Regions from separate parts of the Streptomyces sp. NPDC005803 genome, predicted to be linked through region 2. Evidence: riboswitches for the same ligand, from Rfam matches in the RefSeq annotation. Region 2 holds a riboswitch; each other region holds the start of a gene.
What was found. A riboswitch is a leader RNA that binds a small molecule or an ion and turns the genes downstream of it on or off. The one in region 2 is predicted to bind cobalamin.

Region 1 (5,351 bases), on a different contig from region 2:
AGCCAGGAATCCCATGCTCAACGAGTTCTCCGGTGACACCTTCAGGACGACCGAGTTCCCGGCGAGCAGTGCGGGGATGATCTTCGATGTCGCCGAGGAGAACGGGGAGTTCCACGGAATCACCGCGGCCACCACTCCGACGGCCTCGCGGCGCACCACACTGCGCGCCGGCGCATCGGGATCGCTCGGCGTCAGTGTCTCCTCCCAGGCGAACTCCTGTGCCGCCTTCAGGTAGGCGTTCGCCTGTCGCGTCAGACCTGACTGACCGGCCAGGGTGAACCATCCGGCGGAGCCGTTCTCCGCCGAGATCAGCGCCGCGATCCTTGCCGCGTTCGCCTCACGCAGCTCGTTGAAACGCCGCATCAGGGCGATGCGCTCCGCCGGAGCCGTCCCGCGCCACACGCCCGCGTCGAACGTGGTGCGCGCCGCCGCCACGGCGCGGTCCACATCGGCCGGCCGCGCCTGCGCCGCCCGGCCGATCAGGGACCGGTCGTGCGGGGAGTGGATGTCGAGCAGTTCCGCGGTGCTCGGGGCCGTCCAGGCACCCGCGATGAAGAGCCTGTCGTAGGTGATCATTTCTTGTCCCCTTCGGAAGCCGTCTCTAACTGTCACATCACTGTAGCGCTTCTGGCTGTTAGCTTCACATAAGCGTGCCTGTACGCCGCCTATCCTCCTCAGTCCAGGTACGGTGGCGGGGTGAGAGCCGATGCAGCACGCAACCTGGAAACCGTCCTGACCACGGGAGCCCGCATGCTCGCCGCCGATCCGGGTGTGAGCATCGCGCGCATCGCCGGCGAGGCCGGGGTGGACCGGCGTACCGTCTACCGGCGTTTCGCCTCCCGCGAGGAACTGCTCGCGGCCATCTACGCATGCCGGCTGGAGGCCATCGAAGGGGCCATCGCGGACGCGAGGCTGCGCGAGGCCCCGGTCGCCGTGGCCCTGCACCGCTACGTGGAGAACATCATCGGTGTCAATCGCACCTGGCCCGTGGATCTGGCCCGCATGCTCGCCGACGACGAAATCCGCGCGCGGCGGGACGCGTCGATCCGGGACGTCGACACCTTTCTCCGGCGCGCCATCGACGAGGGCTTGCTCCGCCCCGGCACACCCGAGGGGTGGGCCGGGGCGCTGTTGCCCCAGCTCATGCATCTCGTGGCCCGGCAGATGCCCGACCTCGAAGCCGCGCAGGCGGCCGACGTCGTTGTCGACACCTTCCTGCACGGGCTGGGAGCGGCGACCTGATCGAGCGGCACAGGTCGACCGTGCGCCGGCCGCCGCGGTCGGCACGGGGCCGGGTATCGCGCGAGCCGCTCTCCACGACGGCGAGCCCAGCGTCACGGGCGGCCGGTCATCGAGGAGTCCGCCCGCGGCGTCGCGCGAGTGCCGGGAGCCATGTTCGGCATCGGCGCTCGCCCCGCGACGGCCCCGCCCGGCGCCCCGTTCCACCACTCGCCGTACGCGTGTCATGGTCGCCCCCTGACGGCGAGCAGCCGCAGGGGGCTGCCACGTCCTCCGGTGCACCCCCGGTGACCGGCATGACCGCCGAGCTGCATCCGGGTCCGGACCCCGGCCAGGTCCATGAGGTGGCGCAGGCGCCGGTGCAGTGTGCCACCGAGAACCGCTCGAAGGACTCCGAGTCGACCGTGCCGGACATGAAGGTCCACTCGGTGTGCGTGCGCGTCGACAGCCGGAAGGCGTCAGCCGGCCGCTCCGCGTCGAGGACGGCACGGTAGGGCAGCCTGCCGGCGAGCGCGCCGGCCACCCGGGATCACGGGACAGCCTCGGAGATCACACCTCGCACGCGTACGGACCGGCCCCCGTCACGCCACGTCCGTCAGCCCGGCGCCTGCTGTGCCAGCGGCCGGCCGCAGTGCAGGTTCCACCGACCCGCCCTCCCGCTGAGCTCCGTCAGCGTGAGCGGAGCCACGTCCAGGCGCCAGAACGCCTGCGGCGGGAGGGCCAGCGCATGGACGACCGCGGCCCTGATCACGGCGGGCTCGGCCACCCCCGCGACGCGGCCGGCGTCGCCCCCGTGCAGCGAGTCGAGCCATGTGCCCGCTCGGGCGCACAGTTCCAGCAGCGACTCGCCCCCGTGCGGAGCCGTGGACGGATCCGCCAGCCAGGCGGCCACGTCGTCCGGCTCGTCCTCACTGACCGCGGACAGCCGCGCCCCGGACCAGCGGCCCATCTCCCAGTCGCGCAAGGCGTGTTCGACCGTCGGCCGCAGTCCGAGCGCCTCCGAGGTGCCCGCGCACCGCCGGGACGGCCCCCGCAGCCACCGGTCCGCGGCCGGCACCGCGCCGACGGCAGCCCGCGCCAGCCGGAACCCGGCCTGGTCGAGGGCCGCGTCACCCGCGAACCGGGCCTCGCGCAGCGCGGCGTTCATTGCCGGTGAGATCAACATCACCCGTACCGTCATGCCCGCTCTCCCCTCCCTGAACTGTGGCCACTTGGCCAAGCACACCACGGCGTCCGGGCCGCCCGGACCGTGCGGGGGCACCATGGCGGCTCCCGCGCCCAGGCGGTATGGTCGCGACGACATGACGAGGGTGTGACGGAAGTCCGGTGAGAATCCGGCACGGTCGCGCCACTGTGAACCCGCATCTGTGCGGGAAGTCAGACCCAGCACCTTCGTCTCAGGCACCACGATCGGGACGCGTGTTCCCCCAGGAGGTTCTGCCATGGCACAGACTGCTGCCCCCGCCGCCGTCACACCCGCCATCACTCCCCTCTCGCTGAAGACCCTCGCCCCGTGGGCGGCCTTCTTCGGCGTCCTCATGCTGATCCTGCTGTACTTCGTCGGCGCCGAGCAGGGCGCCACCGCGCTCATCTCGGGCGAAGGCGTGCACGAGTGGGTCCACGACGGCCGCCACCTCCTCGGTTTCCCCTGCCACTGACCCATCGGGCCGATCCAGGGGAACCCCTCATGAACTCCATATCTGTCAGAGCTCTGCTGGTCCGCGGCATGCTGGCCGGTCTCGTCGCGGGTGCGTTCGCCCTTCTCGTGGCCTACTTCCTCGGTGAGTCACGGGTCGACGCGGCCATCGCGCTCGAGGAGTCGCACGCCCACGACCACGGTGGTGGCGAGGAACTCGTCAGCCGCACCATGCAGTCCACCGGCGGTCTCGCCACCGGTGTACTCGTCTTCGGCGTCGCCGTCGGCGGCATCGCCGCACTCGTCTTCTGCTACGCCCTCGGCCGGATGGGCCGCTTCGGCCCCAGGGCGACGGCTGCGCTCATCGCGGGAGCGGCGCTGCTGACCGTGTACATCGTGCCGTTCCTGAAGTACCCGGCGAATCCGCCGGCGGTCGGCGACCCGGACACCATCGGCCGCCGCACCGCGTTGTTCTTCCTGATGGTCGCTCTGAGCGTCCTGCTGGCCGTCGGCGCCGTCATCCTCGGCAGACGACTGGCTCCGCGCCTGGGCAACTGGAACGCCACGATCGCGGGCGCCGCCGGCTATGTGCTGGTGACCGGAATCGCTTACGCGTTCCTGCCGTCGTTCAACGAGGTCGGAAAGGACTTCCCCGCCACTTTGCTGTGGGAGTTCAGGCTGGCCACGCTCGCGGTGCAGATCACGCTCTGGACCGTCTTCGGACTGGTCTTCGGTCATCTCACCGAACGGCTGCTGGTGCCGAGGCCGGCCAGGGGCGCCGCCGCGGGCGGCAGGGCGAACCGGCCGGCCGGCGTCGCGGGCTGAGTTCCGGTGCGCGCGGGCTGAGTTCCGGTGCCGCCGGGGCCCGGCGCGCCGCGGCCCGCATCGGCGTGACGCGTGCGGCGGGGCGTGCACCGCACGTCCACGGCACGCCCGGAGCCCGCCGGGGGAGACCCCGGCGGGCTCCGTCGCGTACGGAAGCCGCCTCACTCCTGACGGGCGGGTCCGTCCCAGTCGACGCGGTAGTGCTTCAGCAGCGCGTCCTCCTTCACGAGGCGCATGCCTGCCGCGGTCATGACGCGCTGGGAGGCGAGGTTGTCGAGATCGGTGTCCCCGTGGACGCTCGCGATGCCCTGATCGCGGGTGAACCGCAGCAGCGCGCGCAGCGCCTCGGAGGCGTAACCCAGGCCCCGCACCGACTCCACGAGCCCGTAACCGATCGTGACGTGCCCCTTCTCGTCGGGCGCCCCGTGGAACCCCGCTCCGCCGATCACCAGCCCGTCCTCGCGGCGCCGTATCCCGTAGGGACCGTACGGTGTGGGGTCGCCGCTTTCCGAGCAGCTGTCCAGGAACCGCCGGGCCGCCCCCATCTCGCCCGGCCAGGGGTAGCCCGGAGCCCAGCGCACCCCGTCGGCCGGCCGGCCCGCCGCCACCTGCTGGGCATCGGTGACGGTCATCGGACGGAGGATCAGGCGCGGTGTGACGAGGTCGGTCATGCCCCGTTGAGTATCACGCGGTCCGGCCGGGCCGCATCCGGATATCCGGACGCGGCCCGGTGCGGGGAACGGTCAGGCGTCACCGGCCGGGGTGAAGTCCCCGGACAGGGCGGCCGCCATCCGCAGCTGCGTGTCCGCCTCGGTCTGCCGGCCCAGGCGCTCCAGCGTGCGGCCGAGCATCAGCCGTGCGTAGTGCTCGACCGGGTCGCGCTCCAGCACCGCGCGCAGCTCCGTCTCGGCCCGGCCGAGCCGCGCCGAGTGGTAGTAGGCCCGGGCCAGCAGCAGCCGCGGCGCGACCTGCTCCGGGACCTCCTCGACCAGCCCGCCCAGAATCCGGGCCGCGGTCGTGTACTCCTTCGACCCGAAGAAGAACTGCGCGCGATCCCAGCGCTCGGCGGCGGTGCCGAACTCGTAGTAGGTGTCGCTCATGTGGCCTCCTCGGTCGAGGGCTTCGCCGGGTCACTCCCGTACGTACCCACGCGCCACAACAGCGATGGGTGGTTTAACATTCCACTAAAGATTCGGCGTGGGTGCAGCCCACCCGAACGCGCACGGGAATAGGTTGACCGCCATGAGCAATCTCGATCGCCAGGCCGCACTCTCCGTCTGTGGAGGGCGGGGCTTCGTCGTCGCCGAACCCGTACGTGAACTCCTCGCCCCGCGCCGTGTCCAGCTCGGCGAGTCCACCGAGGTCCGCAGACTGCTGCCGAATCTGGGCCGCCGCATGGTCGGAGCCTGGGCCTTCGTCGACCACTACGGCCCCGACGACATCGCCGACGAACCCGGGATGCAGGTCCCGCCGCACCCCCACATGGGTCTGCAGACGGTCAGCTGGCTGCACGAGGGTGAGGTGCTGCACCGCGACAGCGTGGGCAGCCTGCAGACGATCCGGCCGCGCGAACTCGGCCTGATGACGTCGGGCCGTGCCATCAGCCACTCCGAGGAGAGCCCCAAGCCGCACGCCGCGCTGCTGCACGGCG
Region 2 (5,351 bases):
TCGGAGGCCAGCGGCTCCATCATCTCCACATAGCGGTCCGTGTCCCCGGCCACCTCGCTCGCCCAGCTGGACAGGACGCTCAACGGGGTGAGCACCGCCGCCACCAGGATCAGCAGGGCCGCGAGGAACGAACGCGGGCGCAGCCGTGAGCGGGCCGGGGCGCGGGCCTCCAGCTGCGCCACCCTCGCACGCAGGGCCTCGAGTTCCGCGTGCTCGTCCTGTGCCGGCGGCTGGTCAGGGTGCCGTTCCATGACCCAAGGGGATGCCCTGCCGGCCCGTACAGCGCGGCGGATTGCTGCATACAGGCGACCGGCCGGCGGCCGGGCCACCGTCGGCCGGCCCCGACGGACGCGGGGAAACCGGTGCGGACGCCGAGAGTGGAGTGTCTCGGACGTTTCCTGGTCGTTCCCGCTTTCATGAACACCGTTTTCGACAGTGCTGAACCCTCGGGTCCCGGAACGGGGCCGGCCACCGACCTGCTCACCACCGTGCTCCTCGGGCCGGACGCCCGTCGCGAGCACGGCTTCTGGCGCCGGCTCGTCGCCACCGAGCCGTTCCGCCGGCCGGCCTGGCCGCCTTGCGGACCCACCCCCGACGAGCGCCTCGCCCTCGCCCACGCACGGCTGCGCGCACTCAACAACGCCCTGGACAGCGCCGCCCGCCCGGCGGCCGACCCACGCGCCCTGGCCGCTCTGCACGAGTGGATCGCCCCGGTGGACCCGGCACTCGCCACCGTCGCGGGCATCCACTACAACCTCTTCCTCGGCAGCCTCCTGGACCACGACCCCGACACCCCTCGCGATCTGTCGGACTTCCTCCGGCTGCGACGGATCGGCACCTTCCTCTGTACGGAGGTGGCGCACGGCAACGACGCGGCCGCCGTCGAGACGACCGCCACCTACGACCCCGGCCGGGACGGGTTCGTCCTGCACACCCCGCACTGCGGCGCACAGAAGTTCATGCCCAACACCAGCCCGGCCGGCGGCCCGAAGTCGGGACTCGTCGCCGCGCGGCTGATCGTCGACGGCGCCGACCAGGGCGTGTTCCTGCTGCTGGTGCCGCTCACGGACGCGTCCCGGGCCCTGCCCGGGGTCCGGGTTCGCCGCCTCCCCGCACGGATGGGCAGTCCGGTCGACCACTGCCTGACCTCGTTCGACCAGGTCTTCGTCGACCGCGGGGCGCTGCTGGGCGGCGCGCAGGGGCGGGTCGGCGACGACGGGGTGTTCCGCAGCGACATCGAGGGGCGCAGGCGCCGCTTCCTCGCTTCGATCCGCAGGGTCACCACAGGCCGGATCTGCATGAGCGCCAGTGCGGTGGGCTCCGCACGGGCCACGCTGGCCGTCGCCGTCCGCTACGGCGGCCACCGCTTCGTCTCGGGGGGCCGCACCTCGCCGCCGGTGCCGGTGGTCGCCTACCGCAGCCACCACGGTCCGCTCGCCGAGGCCATGGCCACCGTCTTCGCGATGAGCCTGCTGCACCGGCGCGTACTCGACCGGTGGGAGGAGGCGGCGGCGCGCCCTCCGGCGGAACGGGAGGCGGCCGAGCGGCTGGTCGACATCGCCAAGGGATGGATCACCTGGCAGGCCCGCTCCGTGATCGTCGAATGCCGGGAACGGTGCGGCGCCCAGGGGCTGCTGGAGAACAACGGGATGACCGAACTCGTCACCGGGATCGAGGGCGCCATCACCGCCGAGGGCGACAACCTGGCCATCCACTCCAGGGCGGCCGCCCAGCTGCTCTTCGATGCGGCACGCGACCCGCAGGAGGAACCGGCCGCCGGCCCCCCGGACGCCGACCTCACCGACCTGCGGTTCCTGGGCCGGCTCCTGGACCAGGTGGAGCGCCTCTGGTTCGCCAGGGCGTCCGCACGGATGGCGCGGGTGCCGGACGGCGGCACACTGGAGCGGTGGAACGCCGCGTCCGGTCCCGCGCTGAGAGGGGTCGAGGCGCATGCGTACCGGCAGGCGGCCTTGGCGTACGACAGCGCGCTCACGGCCCTGCCCGACGGTGAGGCCCGTGAGCGGCTGGGCGAACTGGCCCGGCTGTTCGCTCTGCGCTGGGTCGCGCGCAACAGCGGGGACCTGCTCGCCGCCGGCCATCTGACCGCCGGTCAGGTCGACGGGCTCACCGATGCCACCGAGCAGCTCGTGGCCGCCGTGAGCGGCCGTCTCCCGGAACTCGCCGAGTCCTTCGCCCTGCCCCGGGAACTGCTCGCCGACTGGCCCATCACGGGTGCTCGCTACGCGGACGCGTACGACGATCCGGGCGCCTCCTGGCACACCGCGGCCGCCCGGGAACCCGCCGGGGGCGCGCGATGACGGGCACAGCGCGGCCGGGAGCCGGCGTGCTGTCGCACCGGGTGGCGGCCGTGGCCGGGCGCCTGGGCGTCCGTATCGTCCTGCTGGCCTTCTGGGGGACCGCGGCCGTGCTCTCCTGGTGGTGCGAGGGGCAGCGCGTCCCTGGTGGCGAATCGGTTCGCCCCAAGGCGTGACCGGAGCGAGGCCGATCTGACCTTCCGGCGCCGGGGCGGCGGGGCGGCCCCCCGCCCCGGCCGCCCCGCCGCCCCCGGGCACCGGTGCGAACCGCCGCTGAGCTGCGCGGAGGCTCGTGGTAGCGTGCCCCGAGCCAGTCGAACTCCACGTAGGGGTCAGGGAATCCGGTGTGAATCCGGAACTGACGCGCAGCGGTGAGGGGGACGGGCGGGGCCACGGCCACTGGGAGACCCACGGTTTCCCGGGAAGGCGTCCCGTCCGCTTGAACCCGAGTCCGAAGACCTGCTGGCACCCGCGGTCCGGTACCGGGCCGCGGAACTCCGTACAGCGGGCCCCGCGCATGGGCCCAGAGACGCCGAGGTACTCCGTGCCGCCCATAGCCGGCCCCGCCCGTTCCGCCGCCCTGCTCACCGTCGCACTGATCCTGCTGACGGCCTGCGGCGGCGGCACGGACAGCACCTCCGCCACGTCCGGCGGCGAGGGCTATCCGGTGACCCTGGAGAACTGCGGACGGACCGTCACCGTGAAATCGGCGCCCAAGCGCGCCGTTGCGGTCGACCAGGGATCGACCGAGATCCTGCTCTCACTGGGTCTCGCCGACCGGCTGGCCGCCACGGCCACCTGGACCGACCCGGTGCTGAAGGGGCTGGAGAAGGCCAACGCCGGCGTACCGAGGATCGCCGACAACCGCCCCTCGTCGGAGAAGGTGCTGGACCTGGAGCCCGATTTCGTCAGCGCCTCCTTCGAGTCGACCCTCGCCAAGGGCGGTGTCGCCCCCCGCGAGCAGTTCGAGGAGCTCGGCGTCCCCACCTACGTCTCGCCCGCCGACTGCACCGCCAAGGACAACAGCAAGGACGGCGACGGGGTCCGCACCGGCGCCCTCACCATGGACAGCGTCTACACCGAAGTGCGTGAGCTGGCTGCGGTCTTCGGCGTTCCCGGCCGGGGCGAGAAGCTCGTCGCCGAGCTGCGCGCCCGGGTCAGGAAGGCAAGGAGCGCCATCGATGCCTCCGGAGTCACCCTGATGTACTGGTTCGCCAACTCCGAGGCCCCGTACCTGGCCGGCTGCTGCGGCGCCCCCGGCATCATCACCCGGGAACTCGGCGCGAGGAACGTCCTCGACGACACCCACGAGGAATGGCCGCAGGTCAACTGGGAGACGGTCGCCGACCGCGACCCGGACGTGCTGGTCATCGGCGACCTGACCCGCAGGTCGCAGACCGCCGAGAGCGCCGCGAAGAAGATCGCCTTCCTGGAGTCGAACCCCGCCACGAAGAACATGGCCGCCGTCCGGCACAAGCGCTACGTGCTGCTCAGCGGCCAGGCCATGAACCCGACCATCCGGACCGTCGAGGGCGTGGAGCGCGTCGCCGCCGGGCTGCGTACCTTCGGGCTCGCGGGGTGACGGACACCGAACGGATCGCGGCGCCGCGCGAGGACGCGGGTGGGTACGCCCGTCCGGCCCCGAGGCGTCTCCGGGGCGGGCTCCTGTGGGCCGGCGGGCTCCTGCTGCTCGCCGCGTCGATCGCGGTGGCCGTCACCATCGGCCCGGCCCGGATCTCCGTCGCCGATGTCTGGTCCACGGTCGCGTCCCACCTCGGTGCCGGTGAGCCGGGGCTCAGCCCGATCCGCGACGGCATCATCTGGAACCTGCGCATGCCGCGCACCCTGCTCGCCGCCGTCTGCGGCGCGGGGCTCGCGGTCTGCGGCACCGTGATGCAGTCGCTGCTGCGCAATCCGCTCGCCGACCCGTTCGTCCTCGGGGTCTCCTCCGGGGCCTCGACCGGTGCGGTCGTGGTGGTCGTCCTCGGCGTCGGCGGGGGAGCGGTCTCCCTGTCGGCCGGGGCGTTCACCGGTGCGCTGTGTTCCTTCGCCCTCGTCATGCTGCTCAGCCACAGCCTCGGCGGCAGCACCGACCGGGTGGTGCTGTCCGGGGTAGCGGCCATGCAGCTCTTCTCCGCGCTCACCTCCTTCGTCGTGATGACCGCCGCCGACGCCGAGCAGACCCGCGGGGTGCTGTTCTGGCTGCTGGGCTCGCTCGGAGGCGTCGGCTGGAGCGATGTGTGGATCTGCTCCGCCGTGCTCGCCGTGACCCTGCTCATCTGCCTCGGCCATGCCCGCACGCTCGACGCCTTCGCCTTCGGTCAGGACGCGGCAGCCACCCTCGGCGTCCACGTCGGCCGGACCCGCGTCATCCTGCTGTGCACCACCGCGCTGCTGACCGCCGCACTCGTGAGCTCGGCCGGCGCCATCGGATTCGTCGGACTGGTGCTGCCGCACGCGGCCCGGGCGCTCACCGGCCCCGGACACCGCCGACTGCTGCCGGTCACCGCGCTCGCCGGGGCCGTGTTCCTGGTCTGGGTCGACACGCTCGCCCGGACCGTCCTCGACCCGCAGGAGGTCCCCGTGGGCGTCGTCACCGCCCTGATCGGGGTTCCCGCCTTCGTGGTGGTCCTCCACCGCACCGGGCGGACCTCATGACCCCGGCCGTCCCCGGCGGTCTGCGGGCCGACCGGGTCAGCCGGGAGGCGGGCGGCCGCCTCATCCTGGACGGCGTCTCGCTCGCTCCGCCGCCCGGCGCCACCATCGGGCTGATCGGCCCGAACGGCTCCGGGAAGTCCACCCTGTTGCGGATCCTGGCCGGAGTCCTGGCCCCGGACGCGGGCACGGTCACGCTCGACGACGATCCGCTGGCCGCCGTGGGCCGCCGCACGGTGGCCCGACGGGTGGCGGTGGTGGACCAGCACGCCGTCACCCAGGTCGAGCTGAGCGTCCTGGACGTCGTACGCCTGGGCCGCATCCCGCACCGCCGCGCCTGGTCCGCGCCCACGGCGGAGGACGAGACGGCGGTGCGCGAGG
Region 3 (5,351 bases), on a different contig from region 2:
GGCGTCCGTACGTCAGGAGCTGGGCGAGGATCTGAAGGGACTGGTCCCGCGGCAGCCGAGGTTCGCGCAGACCCTGACTGACGCGGCACTAGAAGTCGTCGTCGAAGCCGACCGTGCCCTCGACGGCCACCTGGTAGGCGGACGGGCGGCGCTCGAAGAAGTTCGTCAGCTCCTGGACGCCCTGGAGCTCCATGAACGAGAACGGGTTCTCCGATCCGTACACCGCGGGGAAGCCCAGCCGGGTGAGCCGCTGGTCGGCGACGCACTCCAGGTACTGGCGCATCGACTCGGTGTTCATCCCGGGCAGCCCGTCACCGCACAGGTCGCGGCCGAACTGCAGCTCCGCCTCGACGGCCTCCCTCAGCATGTCGGTGACCTGCTGCTGGAGCTCGTCGTCGAAGAGGTCGGGCTCCTCCTTGCGGACGGTGTCCACGACCTCGAACGCGAAGTTCATGTGCATGGTCTCGTCCCGGAACACCCAGTTGGTGCCCGTGGCGAGGCCGTGCAGCAGCCCGCGCGAGCGGAACCAGTACACGTACGCGAAGGCGCCGTAGAAGAACAGCCCCTCGATGCACGCCGCGAAGCAGATCAGGTTCAGCAGGAAACGGCGGCGGTCGGCCTTCGTCTCCAGCCGGTCGATCTTCTCGACCGAGTCCATCCAGCGGAAGCAGAACTGCGCCTTCTCGCGGATCGACGGAATCTCCTCCACCGCGTCGAAGGCGGCCGCGCGGTCGTCCGGATCGGGCAGATAGGTGTCCAGCAGCGTCAGGTAGAACTGGACGTGCACGGCCTCCTCGAAGAGCTGCCGCGACAGGTACAGCCGCGCCTCGGGGGAGTTGATGTGCTTGTACAGCGTCAGCACGAGGTTGTTGGAGACGATCGAGTCACCGGTCGCGAAGAACGCCACCAGCCGGCTGATCAGATGCTGTTCGGCGGGCGACATCTTGGCGAGGTCCGCCACGTCGGAGTGGAGGTCGACCTCCTCGACGTGCCACGTGTTCTTGATCGCGTCCCGGTAGCGCTCGTAGAAGTCCGGGTAGCGCATGGGCCGCAGGGTCAGCTCGAAGCCCGGGTCCAGCAGGTTCTTGTTCTCGGTGGAGCTCATTACTGACAGGCCTCGCAGGACTCGGGGTTCTCCAGGGAGCAGGCGATCGCGTCCGCGTCGGGCGCGGGCGCCTGCGCGGGGATCGGGGCGGCGGACGCCGCGCGGGCGATCCGGGTCGCCGGGCGGGAGCGCAGGTAGTACGTGGTCTTCAGCCCCTGCTTCCAGGCGTACGCGTACATCGAGGAGAGCTTGCCGATCGTCGGCGTCTCCAGGAACAGGTTCAGCGACTGGCTCTGGTCGAGGAACGGCGTCCGGGCCGCCGCCATGTCGATCAGGCCGCGCTGCGGGATCTCCCACGCCGTGCGGTACAGCGCCCGCACGTCCTCGGGGATCCACCCGAAGCCCTGCACCGAGCCGCTCGCCTCGCGCAGCGCCTCACGGGTCCGCGCGTCCCACACGCCGAGCTTCTTCAGCTCGTCCACCAGGTAGGCGTTGACCTGGAGGAACTCACCGCTGAGCGTCTCGCGCTTGAAGAGGTTGGAGACCTGCGGCTCGATGCACTCGTACACCCCCGCGATCGAGGCGATCGTCGCCGTCGGAGCGATGGCCAGGAGCAGCGAGTTGCGCATGCCGGTCGTCGCGATCCGGGCCCGCAGGGCGTCCCAGCGCTCCGGCCAGTTCAGCTCGGTGTCGTAGTGGTCCGGGTGCAGCACACCGCGGGCGGCACGCGTCTCGGACCACGCGGGCAGCGGGCCCGAGCGCTCCGCGAGGTCGCAGGACGCCTCGTAGGCGGCGAGCATGATCCGCTCGGAGATCTTCGTGGACAGGGCACGGGCCTCGGGGGAGTCGAACGGCAGCCGCAGCAGGAAGAAGACGTCCTGCAGGCCCATGGCGCCCAGACCCACCGGCCGCCAGCGGGCGTTGGACCGGCCGGCCTGCTCGGTCGGGTAGAAGTTGATGTCGACGACCCGGTCGAGGAAGGTCACGGCCGTACGGACGGTGGCGTCCAGGCGCTCCCAGTCGATCGAGCCGCCCTCGACGAAGGCCCCGAGGTTGACAGAGCCGAGGTTGCAGACGGCCGTCTCGCCGTCGTCCGTGACCTCCAGGATCTCCGTGCACAGGTTCGACGAGTGCACGACGCGGCCCGGCTCGGCGGTCTGGTTCGCGGTGCGGTTGGAGGCGTCCTTGAACGTCATCCAGCCCTGGCCGGTCTGGGCGAGGGTCCGCATCATCCGGCCGTAGAGCTCCCGGGCCGGCATGGTCTTGCGGGCCAGGCCCTTCGCCTCGGCGGCACGGTAGGCGGCGTCGAACGCGTCGCCCCACAGGTCGACGAGCTCGGGCACGTCGGCCGGGGAGAACAGCGACCAGGTGCCGTCCGCGTCGACCCGGCGCATGAACTCGTCCGGGATCCAGTGCGCCAGGTTGAGGTTGTGCGTACGCCGCTGGTCCTCACCCGTGTTGTCGCGCAGCTCCAGGAACTCCTCGATGTCCGCGTGCCACGTCTCCAGGTAGACGGCGGCGGCGCCCTTGCGCCGGCCGCCCTGGTTGACCGCGGCCACGGAGGCGTCGAGCGTCTTCAGGAACGGGACGATGCCGTTGGAGTGCCCGTTGGTGCCGCGGATCAGTGAACCGCGGGCGCGGATACGGGAGTACGAGAGACCGATGCCGCCCGCGTGCTTGGACAGGCGCGCCACCTGGTGGTAACGGTCGTAGATCGAGTCCAGCTCGTCCAGCGGGGAGTCCAGCAGGTAGCAGGAGGACATCTGCGGGTGCCGGGTGCCGGAGTTGAAGAGCGTGGGGGAGGAGGGCAGGTAGTCGAGCCGGCTCATCAGCCCGTACAGCGCGGCGACCTCGTCCAGGGCGCGCGCGGAGGTGTCCTCGGCGAGCCCGGCCGCGACGCGCAGCATGAAGTGCTGCGGGGTCTCGATGACCTGCCGGGTGGTGGGGTGGCGCAGCAGGTAGCGGCTGTGCAGGGTGCGCAGGCCGAAGTAGCCGAAGCGGTGGTCGGCGCCGTCGGCGAGGGACCGCCCGACGAGTGCGTCCAGGGCGGCCGCGTGGAGCGTGACGAACTCGGCGGTGCGGTCCGCGATCAGGCCCTCGCGGTGCCCGACGGCGACGGACGCGGAGAACGACGTCGCACCCTGTCCGGCCGCCTCGTCCGCGATGGAGCGGGTGAGGAGACGGGCGGCGAGCCGGGAGTAGGCGGGGTCCTCGGAGATCAGGCCCGCGGCGGCCTCGGTGGCCAGCGAGCGCAGCTCGGCCTCGTCCGACCGGGCGCTGCGTCCGCGCAGCGCCGCGGCGGCGACACGGCCGGGGTCGGTGTCGGGCAGATCGGCGGTGAGGTCGGTCAGGGTCCGCAGCAGTGCGGTCCCCGGTCCGTCCTTCGCGGGTCCGCCGGAGCTGACGGCTTCGGATCCGGCCGTTTCCGGCTCGGCTGCTTCGGACTCGGCCGCTGAAACCGGATCGGCTGGCGCGATGGTCACCGGTGCTCTCCCTCGCTCGGCTCGGGGCCTTCGGGGAGCGGGGGCAGCCGGGCGGGGCGGTACCCGGCAGGGCAGCGCTCCGTGCGGCGTCCACCGGCCCATCCACGAGGCCCGGACGTCTGGGCATCCGGATCGGTCGAACCGGACGCGCTGCCGGCAGGAGTTCGGACTCGGGGGTGCACAAAAGCACACCGAACACACCGTTGCGGGACAGTTCCGGATTCGCACCGGATTTCCCTGCGGCGACAGCGAGCATGAGCATACATGTGGGGGCTGCCCGATGCGGCAGCCCCCACATGTTGTGTCGTACGAGGTCGCGGTACCCCTTTCACCGCAAGGGCCGCAGCTCCAGACGGTAGGTCAGCAGTTTGAGGTCGTCGAGCGGATTCCAGTCCCTCTCGGGGGTCCGTACGAAGCCGAGGCGCCCGTAGATCCGATGGGCGCCGCGCATGGCCGGCTGCGTGGACAGGACGAGCCCCGTGACCCCCGCGGTCTCCCGTGCGCGGTCGATGCAGGCCCGCACGAGCGCCTCGCCCGCCCCGGCGCCCCGGGCCTCACGGGAGACCGCGAGCATCCGGAACTCGGCCTCGTCGGCCGTCGCGATGTCGGCCCACGGGTTGCCCGGCGCGGCGTAGGTGACGCCGCCCAGGACGCGGCCTGCCGCGTCGGCCGCCACCAGCACCTCGGCCTCGGCGGCCCTGCGGGGGACGTCGCGCAGCTGCACCAGATAGGGGTCGTCGGCGCCGTAGTCCAGGAGGCCGTCGCCGAGATAGGCCTCGGCGGTGATCTCGCCGAGGAGCGCGTGCTCGGCGGGTGTGACGGGGCGGATCGTCATGTCCATGGACGGGAGTCTGCCGCACCCGGGGGCCGTGACCGCAAGGGATTTCCGCCGGACGCGCGGACGGGCCGCCGCACCCCTTCGGAAGGGGTACGACGGCCCGTGTGCCGTGCCCGCGATCAGTGGCCGCCCGGCGCGCCGGCCGTGGCCGGCGGGAGCTCCGTCTGCACGCCCGGGTCGCCCGCGTCCGCGGTGTAGTCGCCCGGAGCGGTCTCGTCGACCCCGGCGGGCGCCTTCGCGGCGTTCAGGACGAAGGTCAGGACGACGGTGACCACGACGTTCAGCACGAAGGCCGTCAGACCGATGTAGCCGATCTCGCCGATGCCCGGGATCTCCTTGGAGGACCCGCCGAAGTGCTTCTGGGTCGGGCTCGCGACCCCGTAGGCGGCGAGCGTCCCGTAGACCATCCCGACCGCCCAGCCCGCGAGCAGGGCCCAGCGGTGGAACCACCGGGTGAACAGCCCGCCGACCAGGGCCGGCATCGTCTGGAGGATCCAGATCCCGCCGAGCAGCTGGAAGTTGATCGCGACCGTCTTGTCCATGGTGAGGACGAAGGCGAGCGCGCCGACCTTCACCAGCAGCGAGACCAGCTTGGAGACCTTGGTCTCCTGCGCGGGTGTCGCGTCGGGCTTCAGGAAGTCCTTGTAGATGTTGCGGGTGAACAGGTTCGCCGCGGCGATCGACATGATCGCGGCGGGCACCAGCGCGCCGATGCCGATGGCGGCGAACGCCACGCCCGCGAACCAGTCGGGGAACATGTTCTCGAACAGCTGCGGGATCGCCAGCTGGCCGTTGTCCACCTTGACCCCGGCGGCGATCGCCATGAAGCCGAGCAGCGCGAGCAGGCCCAGCATCAGCGAGTACAGCGGCAGGATCGTCGTGTTGCGGCGGATCACGTCACGGCTGCGGCTGGAGAGCGTCGCCGTGATCGAGTGCGGGTACATGAAGAGCGCCAGCGCCGACCCCAGTGCCAGGGTGGCGTAAC

Region 1: linked by a shared signal. The riboswitch ahead of ABZ454_RS04785 (CbtB-domain containing protein) and the one ahead of ABZ454_RS11800 (ABC transporter substrate-binding protein) in region 2 are both predicted to bind cobalamin.
Region 3: linked by a shared signal. The riboswitch ahead of ABZ454_RS13875 (ribonucleoside-diphosphate reductase subunit alpha) and the one ahead of ABZ454_RS11800 (ABC transporter substrate-binding protein) in region 2 are both predicted to bind cobalamin.

Annotation. Positions count from the first base shown of each region.
Region 1 covers NZ_JBEXXO010000002.1:472,317-477,667, reverse strand. The annotation lists gene ABZ454_RS04805 (aldehyde dehydrogenase) at 1-576, opposite strand, end outside; gene ABZ454_RS04800 (helix-turn-helix domain-containing protein) at 751-1,242, shown strand; gene ABZ454_RS04795 (hypothetical protein) at 1,536-1,733, shown strand; gene ABZ454_RS04790 (histidine phosphatase family protein) at 1,835-2,419, opposite strand; adenosylcobalamin (AdoCbl) riboswitch at 2,543-2,636, shown strand; gene ABZ454_RS04785 (CbtB-domain containing protein) at 2,682-2,897, shown strand; gene ABZ454_RS04780 (CbtA family protein) at 2,927-3,700, shown strand; gene ABZ454_RS04775 (GNAT family N-acetyltransferase) at 3,862-4,371, opposite strand; gene ABZ454_RS04770 (tetratricopeptide repeat protein) at 4,444-4,800, opposite strand; gene ABZ454_RS04765 (pirin family protein) at 4,943-5,351, shown strand, end outside.
Region 2 covers NZ_JBEXXO010000006.1:268,400-273,750, reverse strand. The annotation lists gene ABZ454_RS11815 (hypothetical protein) at 1-251, opposite strand, end outside; gene ABZ454_RS11810 (acyl-CoA dehydrogenase) at 417-2,318, shown strand; gene ABZ454_RS11805 (hypothetical protein) at 2,315-2,491, shown strand; cobalamin riboswitch at 2,610-2,797, shown strand; gene ABZ454_RS11800 (ABC transporter substrate-binding protein) at 2,860-3,897, shown strand; gene ABZ454_RS11795 (iron chelate uptake ABC transporter family permease subunit) at 3,981-4,973, shown strand; gene ABZ454_RS11790 (ABC transporter ATP-binding protein) at 4,970-5,351, shown strand, end outside.
Region 3 covers NZ_JBEXXO010000008.1:111,072-116,422, forward strand. The annotation lists gene ABZ454_RS13865 (hypothetical protein) at 1-35, shown strand, start outside; gene ABZ454_RS13870 (ribonucleotide-diphosphate reductase subunit beta) at 89-1,105, opposite strand; gene ABZ454_RS13875 (ribonucleoside-diphosphate reductase subunit alpha) at 1,105-3,528, opposite strand; cobalamin riboswitch at 3,666-3,797, opposite strand; gene ABZ454_RS13880 (GNAT family N-acetyltransferase) at 3,857-4,369, opposite strand; gene mctP (monocarboxylate uptake permease MctP) at 4,486-5,351, opposite strand, start outside.